2 regions of the Actinoplanes sp. NPDC026670 genome follow, and region 1 is predicted to be linked to the other one. Evidence: riboswitches for the same ligand, from Rfam matches in the RefSeq annotation. Region 1 holds a riboswitch; the other holds the start of a gene.
The links. Region 1 has a riboswitch for cyclic di-AMP ahead of AB0E94_RS24545 (transglycosylase family protein). Riboswitches for the same ligand answer to the same signal wherever they lie in the genome.
Positions count from the first base shown of each region.

Region 2: another riboswitch for cyclic di-AMP. It lies ahead of AB0E94_RS05010 (hypothetical protein); the one in region 1 lies ahead of AB0E94_RS24545 (transglycosylase family protein).

Region 1 covers NZ_JBEZXU010000025.1:99,764-105,497, forward strand. The annotation lists gene katG (catalase/peroxidase HPI) at 1-1,435, shown strand, start outside; tRNA gene AB0E94_RS24540 (tRNA-Arg) at 1,513-1,585, shown strand; gene AB0E94_RS24545 (transglycosylase family protein) at 1,589-2,116, opposite strand; cyclic di-AMP (ydaO/yuaA leader) riboswitch at 2,116-2,261, opposite strand; gene AB0E94_RS24550 (saccharopine dehydrogenase NADP-binding domain-containing protein) at 2,470-3,696, shown strand; gene AB0E94_RS24555 (GNAT family N-acetyltransferase) at 3,825-4,430, shown strand; gene AB0E94_RS24560 (crosslink repair DNA glycosylase YcaQ family protein) at 4,442-5,680, shown strand; gene AB0E94_RS24565 (hypothetical protein) at 5,677-5,734, shown strand, end outside.
Region 2 covers NZ_JBEZXU010000003.1:307,864-313,597, forward strand. The annotation lists gene AB0E94_RS05005 (glycoside hydrolase family 65 protein) at 1-1,664, shown strand, start outside; gene AB0E94_RS05010 (hypothetical protein) at 1,728-2,759, opposite strand; cyclic di-AMP (ydaO/yuaA leader) riboswitch at 2,764-2,897, opposite strand; cyclic di-AMP (ydaO/yuaA leader) riboswitch at 3,105-3,242, shown strand; gene AB0E94_RS05015 (hypothetical protein) at 3,247-4,275, shown strand; gene AB0E94_RS05020 (ABC transporter ATP-binding protein) at 4,301-5,071, opposite strand; gene AB0E94_RS05025 (ABC transporter permease) at 5,064-5,734, opposite strand, start outside.

The DNA.
Region 1 (5,734 bases):
CGTGGCGCTGATCGCCGGCGGCCACACCTTCGGCAAGACCCACGGCGCCGGCCCGGCCGAGAACGTCGGCCCCGAGCCCGAGGCCGCCCCGATCGAGGCACAGGGTCAGGGCTGGAAGAGCAGCTTCGGCACCGGTGTCGGCGCCGACGCGATCACCAGTGGTCTGGAGGTCACCTGGACCTACCACCCGACCCGCTGGGACAACGAGTTCTTCCACATCCTTTTCGCGTACGACTGGGAGCTCACCCAGTCGCCGGCCGGCGCGCACCAGTGGCGCCCGAAGAACGGCGCGGGCTCGGACCTGGTGCCGCACGCGTTCGACGCCGGCAAGCGCCAGGAGCCGCGGATGCTGACCTCGGACCTGGCGCTGCGTTTCGACCCGGTCTACGGGCCGATCTCGAAGCGGTTCCACGACGACCCGGAGGCGTTCGGCAAGGCCTTCGCCAAGGCGTGGTTCAAGCTGACCCACCGTGACATGGGCCCGATCGCCCGCTACCTCGGCCCGGAGGTTCCGTCCGAGCCGCTGATCTGGCAGGACCCGCTGCCCGCGGTCGACCACGAGCTGGTCGGCCCGGCCGACGTCGCCGCGCTCAAGGCCACCGTGCTGGCCTCCGGCCTGTCGGTCGCCGAGCTGGTCGCGACCGCGTGGGCGTCGGCCTCGACGTTCCGTGGCACCGACAAGCGCGGTGGCGCGAACGGCGCCCGCATCCGGTTCGCCCCGCAGAACCAGTGGGAGGTCAACGACCCGGCCCAGCTCGCCAAGGTGCTCGGCGTGCTGGAGGGCGTGAAGGCCGAGTTCGACGCGGCCGGTGGCGCGAAGATCTCCCTCGCCGACCTGATCGTGCTGGCCGGTTCGGCCGCCGTGGAGAAGGCCGCGAAGGACGCCGGTTTCGACGTCGAGGTGCCGTTCACCCCGGGTCGTACCGACGCGACCGAGGAACAGACCGACGCCGAGTCGTTCGCGGTGCTGGAGCCCACCCACGACGGCTTCCGCAACTACCTCGCCAAGGGCCACAACCGTCCCACCGAGGCGCTGCTGGTCGACCGCGCGCAGCTGCTCACCCTCACCGCGCCGGAGCTGACCGTGCTGGTCGGCGGCCTGCGTGTGCTGGGCGCCAACACGGCCGGCTCGAAGGACGGTGTCTTCACCGAGACGCCGGGCGTGCTGACCAACGACTTCTTCGTCAACCTGCTCGACTTCGGCACCACCTGGTCGGCCACCGACTCCGACGGCGAGGCCTTCGAGGGCCGCGACCGCCGGACCGGCGAGGTCAAGTGGACCGCCACCCGGGCCGACCTGATCTTCGGGTCGAACTCGGTGCTGCGCGCCCAGGCCGAGGTGTACGGCAGCGACGACGCCAAGGAGAAGCTGGTCACCGACTTCGTCCAGGCGTGGGTCAAGGTCGCGAACCTGGACCGTTTCGACCTGGCCTGATCGTCAGGTGGTTTCCCGGCGGGCCCGGGTCGGCCGTACCGACCCGGGCTTCGCCTGCTGGTACCCTCAGCAACGTCGGGCTCGTAGCTCAGTGGATAGAGCAACCGCCTCCTAAGCGGTAGGTCGCGCGTTCAAGTCGCGCCGGGCCCACTCTCAGACCTTCAACCGCTGCCCCACCCGCAGCCGGTGCGGGCTGCTCAGCACATCCGAGTTCGCACGGTAAAGCGCACGCCACCCGCCCTTGACGTCGTGCCGGGCCGCGATCCGCGCCAGCGTGTCGCCACGCCGTACCACGTAGCTTCCGGTCGTCCGATGCACCTTCCGTACGCTGCCACGCGACGCCGCCGTGTAGGCGTGCCGCCGGCCGCACGTCGGCCACGCGCCGATGCCCTGCCCGCGTACCACCCGTTCGGCGATCCGGATCTGCTCGGACTTGGAAGCCCGGTTCGCGGTGTCCGCGTACTTCGTGCCGCCGTAGGCGCGCCACGTGCTCCGGCTGAACTGGAGTCCCCCGTAGTAACCGTTTCCGGTGTTGATGCTCCAGTTGCCCCCGGATTCGCAGTGCGCGATCGCCTCCCAGTTGATGTCGGCGTGCGCGGGCCCGGCGAGGGCGACGCTTCCGGCGAGTCCGACGGCCATCATGCCGACCGCGCGTTGGAGTTGTTTTCCGATCTGAGCCATGAGCTTGTCCTCCACGCCTACGAGGTCAGCTGTCGGGTTCGGGCAGAGGTGCCCGGCCGCGTTCGCGGCTTCACCCCGAGGCGCCGTAGCGCCGAGGAACTCTTGGGTCCCCCGCTCCATGCCTTTGGTTCGTCGAACCGTGGTCGGCGGCTGGACTCGGCGTTCCGACCACGGTGCCCGCTCTGTTTCGGGCTGCCGATTCGCCGCGCTGCTGGTTGGTTATGCGACACGCGGCAATGGAGTTGTAAGTCACAAATTAGCCGCTTTGATCTTCCTTTGTGTGGCTAACGTGCTGAATTCGGCGTGGCGCAACAGGTGCGGAACCCTCCACCGAGGGTGCACAATCCTCAGCCATGGGCGAGGACATGAACGATCAACAGCGCGAGTTCGACGTGATCGTCTACGGTGCCTCGGGTTTCGTCGGTGTGTTGGTGGCGCGATACCTCGCCGAGCACGCTCCAGCGGGCGCACGGCTCGCGCTGGGCGGCCGTTCCGCGGCGAAACTGGAGGGTCTCGGTCTGGACTGGCCCGTCGTCGTCGCCGACGCGAACGACGCGGAAGCCCTGACCACGATGGCCGGCCGCACCAGAGTCGTGATCACCACGGTCGGGCCGTATGCGAAGTACGGCAAGCCACTCGCCCGTGCATGCGCCGAAACCGGCACGGACTACGTGGACCTCACCGGTGAGGTGCTCTTCGCCCGGGACAGCATCGACGAGAACCACGAGACGGCAAAGCGCACCGGCGCACGGATCGTCCACTCGTGTGGCTTCGATTCGATTCCGTCCGATATCGGAGTGCACGTCCTGCACGAACAGATCAGCCGGGACGGCGCCGGCGAACTCACCGACACGACGCTCGTGGTGACCAGCATGCGCGCCGGGATCAGCGGCGGCACCATCGACTCGATGCGGCACCAGGTCGACGTGATGAAGAAGGACACCCGGCTGCGCAAGGTCGGCGCCAGCCCGTACTCGCTGAGCCCGGACCGGCAGGCCGAGCCCGACCTGGGCCGTCAGCCCGACATGCTCACCCTCCCCGGGTCCGAGGTGGACTCCAGCATCCGCGGGCACCTCGCGCCGTTCGTGATGGCGTCCTACAACACCCGCGTCGTCCGGCGCAGCAACGCGCTGCGCGGCTGGGCCTACGGCCGCACGTTCCGGTACCGCGAGGTCCTGCGGGTGAAGAGCAAAGTCGCCGCCACGGTCGTCAAGTCCGGCATGAACGCGCTGGTCATCGGCTTCGCGGTGCCGCCACTGCGATTCGTCCTGGACCGTTTCCTGCCCGCCCCCGGCGCCGGGCCGAGCGAGGACACGCAGCGCAACGGCCACTTCACCATGGACCTTTTCACCACCACCACGTCCGGGGCGCGCTATCGCGCGAGGGTCAAGGCGAAAGGCGATCCCGGGTACGCCGCAACCGCGGTCATGCTCGGCGAATCGGCTCTCGCGCTCGCCTTCGACACCGAGGCGCTGCCGCAGGTCGGGGGCGGTGTGCTCACCCCGGCGACCGCGATCGGTGACGCCCTGGTCGAACGCCTGCGCAACGCCGGATTCGAGATCACCGTTCAGCGCCTCTGAGACATGGTGCGATTCTGCACCGCGAAATGGTGTCCGTGATCCGACCGGTGGACGGTAAGGAATCGTTCACGGCTTTCCTCTCGATCGCCACTAGCACCAAAGGTGGTCTTACCGGCACGATTGGACAGGTGACCGTCAGCCCATTGCCCTACCCGCTGAGGTTGACGGGGACCGGCGTCATCCTTCGGGAATGGCGGTGGGAGGACGTCGACGAGCTGGTCGCGCTCCTCGACGAACCGGGCATCGCCCGCTGGACGCTGATGCCGTCGCCGTTCGACATGGAGGCCGGCCTCGCCTATCTACGCCGGGCCCAGCAGGGCCGAATCGGCGGCAGCCGGATCCAGCTCGCGATCACCACCGACGGCGGGCCGCCACTCGGTGAGGTGCTGCTCTTCAACGTCCGCTCCGAGGCGCACGAGGCCGAGCTCGGCTACCTGGTCGGCCTCCCCTTTCGGCGGCGCGGACTCGCCTCAGCGGCGTTGTCCCTGCTCACCGGCTATGCGGTCGACACGCTGGGGCTGCGCCGGCTGCTGCTGCGCATCGACCGGGGAAACACCGCCAGCACGTCGGTGGCCCGCCGCTGCGGCTATCGTCCGGCGGCTGAGCCGCCCATTCAGCAGGACGGGCCGTACGGGCCGGCCACGCTGGACACCTGGGAGTTCGTGGAGAACCGCTCCGGGCCACAGGACGATCGCCGGAAAAATGTCGCAGCCCGGCGGTACGGTCGGCGCTGAGGGAGGTGCTGATGATCGACGTGGATCGTGAGCGCGTCATGGCGTACCGGATCGCTGCTCAAGGCCTGGCCGATCGCTCCGGTGACCGGCCCGCCGACCTGCCCGTGCTGGATCTCGGTGTCCAGGAGTACACACCTGACTCCACCCGGATCGCCTTGGCCGCCCGCACCGACGCCGAGCTTGGCGATGATCGGCTGATCACCGTGTGGGCCGCCCGCGGCGCCCCGCATCTGCACCGCCGCGCCGACCTGCCCGCCCTGGTCGAGCAGCTGTGGCCGGTCGGTGACGACGACGCCGCGGCTCGGATCAGGAGCGGCCAGATCCCCGACGCGGCCGGGCTCGGGGTGGCCGCGTTCACCGCCACGGCCTCGGCCTTCCGGGAGGTGGTCACCGCCCCGATGCCGCGCGGCGAGGCCAGCACCGGCGTCAGCCGTTTGGTCCCGGCCGAGTTGACCTACGACTGCAGGTCCTGCGCGGCCCGGCACATCTCCGGCGGTGTGTGGCAACATGCCGGGCTGGCCGGTGGTGTCGAGGTGCTGTCCCGCGGCAAGGACGCGATGCTCGGCCCGATCCCGGATGCTCCGGCGATCCCGGCCGCCAACCGGGGCATTGATCGGCTGATCGAGGCTTATCTGCGGTTTCTCGGCCCGGCCGGGCCGGGTGAGGTGGCGAAATATCTGGGCAGCACCACCACCGCGATCAAGGCGGTGTGGCCGTCCGACAGGCTCACCGAGGTCCGGGTGGAGGGGCGGCGCGCCTGGCTCCCCTCGGCAGCCGGATCGCCCTCACCTGCCGGATCGCCATCGCCCGCCGGATCGTCATCGGCGGCCGAGCTTTCCTCTACGGCTGGGCCTTTCTCGACGGCCGGGCTTTCCTCTACGGCCGGGCCCTTCTCGGCTACCGGGCCGTTCTCGGCGGCCGAGCTTCTTGAGTCGGCGCCGATGCCGCGTGGGGTGCGCTGGTTGCCCCCGATGGACCCGTTGCTCCAGGCCCGTGACCGTGACCTGCTGGTTCCCGGGCGGGATCGGCAGAAGGAGGTCTGGCGGATCCTCGGCAATCCCGGGGCGCTGCTTGTCGACGGCGAGATCGCCGGGGTGTGGCGGGCCCGGATGGCCGGGCGCAAACGGGTGGATCTCACGGTGACCACGTTCGGCAAGCTGACAGGCGCGCAGGTCGCGCTGGTCGAGGAGGAGGCGGCGCAGGTGGCGAGGGCACGAGGCGTGGCGGAGGCACGGGTGATCCACGAGTGACCACGATCGGGTTCCTGCACACGGCCGAGGTGCACGTCGCGACGTTCCGGGGTC
Region 2 (5,734 bases), on a different contig from region 1:
ACGCCATCACCACCGAGGGCCACCCGGACTGGCTGCGCACCACCGTCGCCTGCCGGCTCGAGCCGGGGCAGAAGCTGCGGGTGGTCAAGCTGGCGGCGTACGGCTGGTCCAGCATGCGTTCGCTGCCCGCCCTGCGTGACCAGGTCGGGGCGGCTCTCGCCAGCGCCCGCCTGGACGGCTGGGACGGCCTGGTCCAGCAGCAGAGGGACTACCTCGACGCGTTCTGGGACCACTCGGACGTCAAGGTCGAGGGCGACTCGGAGGTGCAGCAGGCCGTCCGGTTCGGGCTGTTCCACACGCTCCAGGCCGGAGCCCGGGCCGAGCAGCGCCCGATCGGCTCCAAGGGCCTGACCGGGCCGGGGTACGACGGCCACACCTTCTGGGACGCCGAGACGTTCGTGCTGCCGGCGCTGACGTACACCCAGCCCTCCGCGGCGGCCGACGTGCTGCGCTGGCGGCACTCGACGCTGGACCTGGCCCGGGAGCGGGCCCAGACACTCGGCCTGCAGGGCGCGGCGTTCCCGTGGCGGACCATCCGGGGCCAGGAGTGCTCCGGGTACTGGCCGGCCGGCACCGCCGGGTTCCACATCGCCGCCGACATCGCCGACGCGGTCCGCCGTTACGTGCAGGCCACCGGGGACTACGACTTCGAGCGTGAGGTCGGCCTGGAGCTGCTGGTGGAGACGGCCCGGCTGTGGCGGTCGCTGGGACACCACGACCGGCACGGACGGTTCCACATCGACGGGGTCACCGGTCCCGACGAGTACACCGCCGTGGTGAACGACAACATCTACACCAACCTGATGGCGCAGCAGAACCTGATGACCGCGGTCGACGCCTGCAAACGCCATCCGGACCTGGCCCGGCGGTTCGGGGTCGACGACGAGGAGACCGCGTCGTGGCGGGACGCGGCGGCCGCCGTGCACATCCCGTACGACAAGGAGATCGGCGTCCACCAGCAGTGCGAGGGCTTCACCCGGCTTCAGGAGTGGGACTTCGAGAACACCCCGCCGGAGGGGTACCCGCTGCTGCTGAACTACCCGTACTTCGACCTGTACCGCAAGCAGGTGGTCAAGCAGGCCGACCTGGTCATGGCGATGTACATCCGAGGGGACGCGTTCACCCCGGAGGAGAAGGCGCGCAACTTCGCCTACTACGACGCCCGGACCGTACGGGACTCGTCGCTCTCCGCCTGCATCCAGGCCGTCCTCGCGGCCGAGACCGGGCACCTGGAGCTCGCGCACGACTATCTGGGCGAGGCCGCCCTGATGGACCTGCACGACCTGCACCAGAACGCCCGGGACGGGGTGCACGTGGCGTCCCTGGCCGGCACCTGGATCTCGCTGGTCGCCGGTCTCGGTGGCATGCGTGACTTCAACGGCCAGCTGTCGTTCGCCCCGCGCCTGCCCAGCCGGATCAACAACCTGGAGTTCTCGCTGCTCTGGCGTGGTCTGCGGCTGCGGGTGAGCGTGACCTCGGATGAGGTCACCTACTCCCTGCGCAACGGCGGCGGCCAGGCCCGGCTCACCCTGCTGCACCACGGCAAGGAGCTGGAGGTCACCCAGGTGCGCCCGGTGACGATCCCGATCCCGGCTGCGGTGCCGGCCGGTCCGGCGCCGGCCCAGCCGCACGGCCGGGCCCCGGTGCGGCGCGCGCTGCACTGACCGTTCGAGATGCGAAACGGCCCCCGTCCACCGGACGGGGGCCGTTCTCGTGACGTGAAGGTTCTAGAGCATCGACACGTGCACGTGGTCGGTGTGGTCACTGACCCCGTGGTAGTTGCTCCACCCGTTGGCAGGGAACCAGATCTGCTTGTTCCAGATCACGTAGTAGATCCCGAGCGCGTCGGCATTACGCACCAGGAACGCCATCAGGTTGTTGCCGTACCGGAATTCCTTGTCGGTGTCGAACGTCGAGAACCCGGACTTCTGCAGCGACCAGTCGCAGGCGCGGCCCTTGGGATGCTCGAACGGCCCACCGTCGCGATGGCAGCCGACGAAGTTGCTGAAGCCGGCCTTCTTGACTTCCTTGTACATGTGCAGCGTGCGCTTGGTGACGCAGCCGTTCGTGGTCGGGTCCTTCTCGGTGCAACCCTCGGCCGAGAAGCCACCGCTGGAGTTGCGGGGCGCCGGAGCGGCCTCCGGGGAGTCGGCGACCACGAGGCCCTTGGTGACACCCTTGCCGCCGACCAGGGCGAGCGCGTCGACCGCGGCGTCCTTCTGCTTCTTCATCGCGGCGGCGTCCTGCTGCTGCTGCTTCACCTCGGCGTCGAGCCGGACCTTGCTCTCGGTGATGGTCCGGAGTGCCTCGTTGAGCTCACGCAGCTTGGCGTCGTGGAGCCGGTTGATCTCCTCCAGGGAGACCGCCTTCTCCAGGAAGTCGCCCGAGGAGTTGGCGTTGAGCAGGTAACCGATCGAGCTCAGGTTGCCCGTCATGTACTGCTCTTTGGCGATCTTGTCGACCTCGGGGATCAGCACGTCGCGCCGGGCCTCGGCCTGCTTGATCTGGCTGGCCAGTTGAGCCTGGGCCTTCACCGACTTCTGCACGGCCGCCTTGGCGGACACGTAGCGCCGGTTCGTGTTCTCGATCACATCGGAGAGGATTGCGTCTCCGTCGCCACCGTTCTGCTCCTGCTCTTGAGCAGTGGACGACGAGCCGCCGGGCTCGGCCGAAGCCGGAGCCGCGGGTGCCGCGAGCATCACGACAGCCACCAGCGGCGCCAGGGCGTGTATCAGCCACCGGCGGGGACTTGCGGTCATCAACAGTTCCTTCCGTGTCACCGCCGACCGAGTTAGCTGACGGGTTCGGGACGGAAGCAATCCCTACCGCAAACTGCGGATACACCCCAGTGACCTGGTTCCCCGGCTCGCCTTTCGACGATTGGGCGGCGGCCTGCCGGCAACTCGGGGGCGGTGCCGTCCTGGCAGGACCGGCGGCCAGTTTACCCGAGATATCGCCGTGGATCAGACCCTGGGAACGGCCAAAAGTGTTACGTCGCAACGACTATCCGTAATTGTTGTCACCGCTCGTGTCGAGGCCATTGCGGGGCGTACGAGAACTGTCGATCTGTCGATCGAGTGGGTATGGTCGGTGCGGTTCCCGTACGGGAGCCGCCGCCTAATCGCCGTTATCGGCGAGCCGGGGAACCAATATTCCCTGGGGTGAATCCGCTCACCAGCGGTAGGGATTTCCTTCGTCCCGAACCCGTCAGCTAACCCGGCCGGCGGCCGACGGAAGGAAATTCCTGTGCAGCAGAACACTGCGCGGCGATTAGCGGCGTTGCTGGCGCTGCTCGTCGCCGCGTGCGGACTGGCCGTCGCCCCGACGCCGGCCACCGCGGCCCCCCGGCTGCTCGCCGCCCCCGGCGACTCCGGTGACGACGGTGAGGGCGGCTCCGCGTCACTGATCGAGAAACTCGAGAAGGCCTCCAAGGGTTTCGTGGAGGCGAAGGCCAAGCTGAAGACCTCCAAGGAACAGCAGGCCAAGCTGACCGCCGAGCTGAAGAAGCTGGACGGCGAGCTGGGACCCCAGCAGGACCGGCTCGACCTGCTCGCCACCCAGGCGTACACCGCGGGCCGGGGCGGGCCGATGGCCGCGCTGCTCAGCTCCGACTCGGCCGAGGGCTTCCTGGGCCGGGCCGAGACGCTGGCCCTGGTGGCCGCCGACCAGAACCGGGCGATCGAGGATCTCAAGACCACCCGCGACACCCAGCAGAAGGCCAAGGACTCCATCGACATCGCCATCAAGGACCAGCAGAAGCAGGTCACCGTGATGGCGAAACAGAAGGAGCAGGCCGAGGCGGCCCTGAAAGCGGCGAACCAGGGCGCCGACGCCAGCTCGTCGTCCGACGGCGGTGACAGCGAGGACGCGTCGCCCGGTCCGAGCGGCACCAGCTGCAACCAGACCGACCCGACCGGGACCGGCGGCTGCGTGACCGCGACCCTCCTGCACGCCTACAAGGAGGCCCGCGCCGACGGCTTCACCAGGTTCACCAAGTGCTGGCGGGAGCAGAACAGCGGCGAGCACCCCAAGGGCCGGGCCTGCGACTTCTCGGCCGAGAAGGGCACGTTCGGCGGCGACGCCACCGGAGCCGACAAGACGTACGGCGACAACCTGGCGAACTACTTCATCAACAACGCCGACAACCTGAACGTGCTCTACGTGATCTGGTACCGCCGGATCTGGCTACCGAGCAGTGGCTGGAAGTCGTACAGCGGGGCGGGCGGAGACCCGTCCAGCGACCACACCAACCACGTGCACCTGTCGGTCAACTAGCCCGGCGCCGGAGGAGTGCGGGGCCTCACCTGCGGGTGAAGGCCTCGTACTCCTTCATCACCTCGGAGGTCGCGCCGTCGGCCCGGATCTCGCCGGCCTCCAGCCAGATGCAGCGCTCGCAGGTGTCCCGGATCGACTGCTCGCTGTGGCTGACCAGGAACACCGTGCCCGCCTCACGGCGCAGCTCGCGGACCCGCTCCTCGCTGCGCTTGCGGAATTTCGCGTCACCGGTGGCCAGCGCCTCGTCGATCAGGAGCACGTCGTGCTTCTTCGCCGCGGCGATGGAGAACCGGAGCCGGGCCGACATGCCCGAGGAGTAGGTCCGCATCGGCAGTGACGAGAAGTCGCCCTTGTCGTTGATGCCGGAGAACTCGATGATCTCGTCCCGTTTCGCCTGTACCTCGGCCGGCGACATGCCCATCGCGAGGCAGCCCAGTTCGACGTTGCGGTCGCCGGGCAGCTCGTTCATCAGGGCCGCGTTGACGCCCAGCAGGGACGGCTGGCCAGCCGCGAAGATCGCGCCGCTGGACACCGGCAGGAGCCCGGCCACCGCGCGCAGCAGGGTCGACTTGCCCGAGCCGTTGGTGCCGATCAGGCCGATCGCCTCACCCTTGTACGCGACGAAGCTCACACCCTTGACCGCGTGCACCTCACGGATGTTCACGTTCTTGCTGCGGGTGGTGAGGCGCTTGAAGCTGGCGAGCGGGCTGGCGCTGACCGAGCCGGCCTGGTGGATCTTGTAGACGATGTGGGCCTCGTCGGCGATGACGGTGGGGATGCGCTCAGTCTCAGCCACGGCCGTAGCCCTTCTCTCCGCGCCAGAAGTACAGGTAGCCGAGGACGCCGACGACCAGGCTCCAGACGGTCGCCTGAATCCACAGCACGGTCGGCGGGTTGGCCAGCGTCGCCTCCTTGAGCAGCGCGTGCCGCGCCAGCTCGATGAAGACCAGCAGCGGGTTGGCCTCGACGACCTCGAGCTTCCAGCCGCTCAGCACGTCCTTGAACTTGGAGACCGGGTAGAGCACCGCCGAGCCGTACAGCCAGAACCGCATGACGAACGGGATCAGCTGCTTGACGTCGCGGACCTTCGAGCCGTAGCGGGCGATGAACAGGCCCAGGCCCAGGTTGAAGATCGAGTGCAGGAGCAGCAGCGGCAGCAGGAGCAGCCACTCGAAGGTGATCGGCTCACCGGTGATCAGCACGATCCCCATCAGGACGAACAGCGCCACGATGAAGTTGCGGATCTCGACCAGGGCGGCCGACAGCGGCAGGCTGGCCCGGGGGAAGTGCAGTGCCCGGATCAGGCCGAGGTTGCCGGTGATCGCGTTGGCGCCGGTCTGGACCACCGACTGGGTGAACTGGAAGACGAAGACACCGATGCAGAGGTACGCGATGAAGTTCGGTACCTCACGATGGCCGCCGAGCACCACGCCGAAGATCACGTAGTAGACGCCGGCGT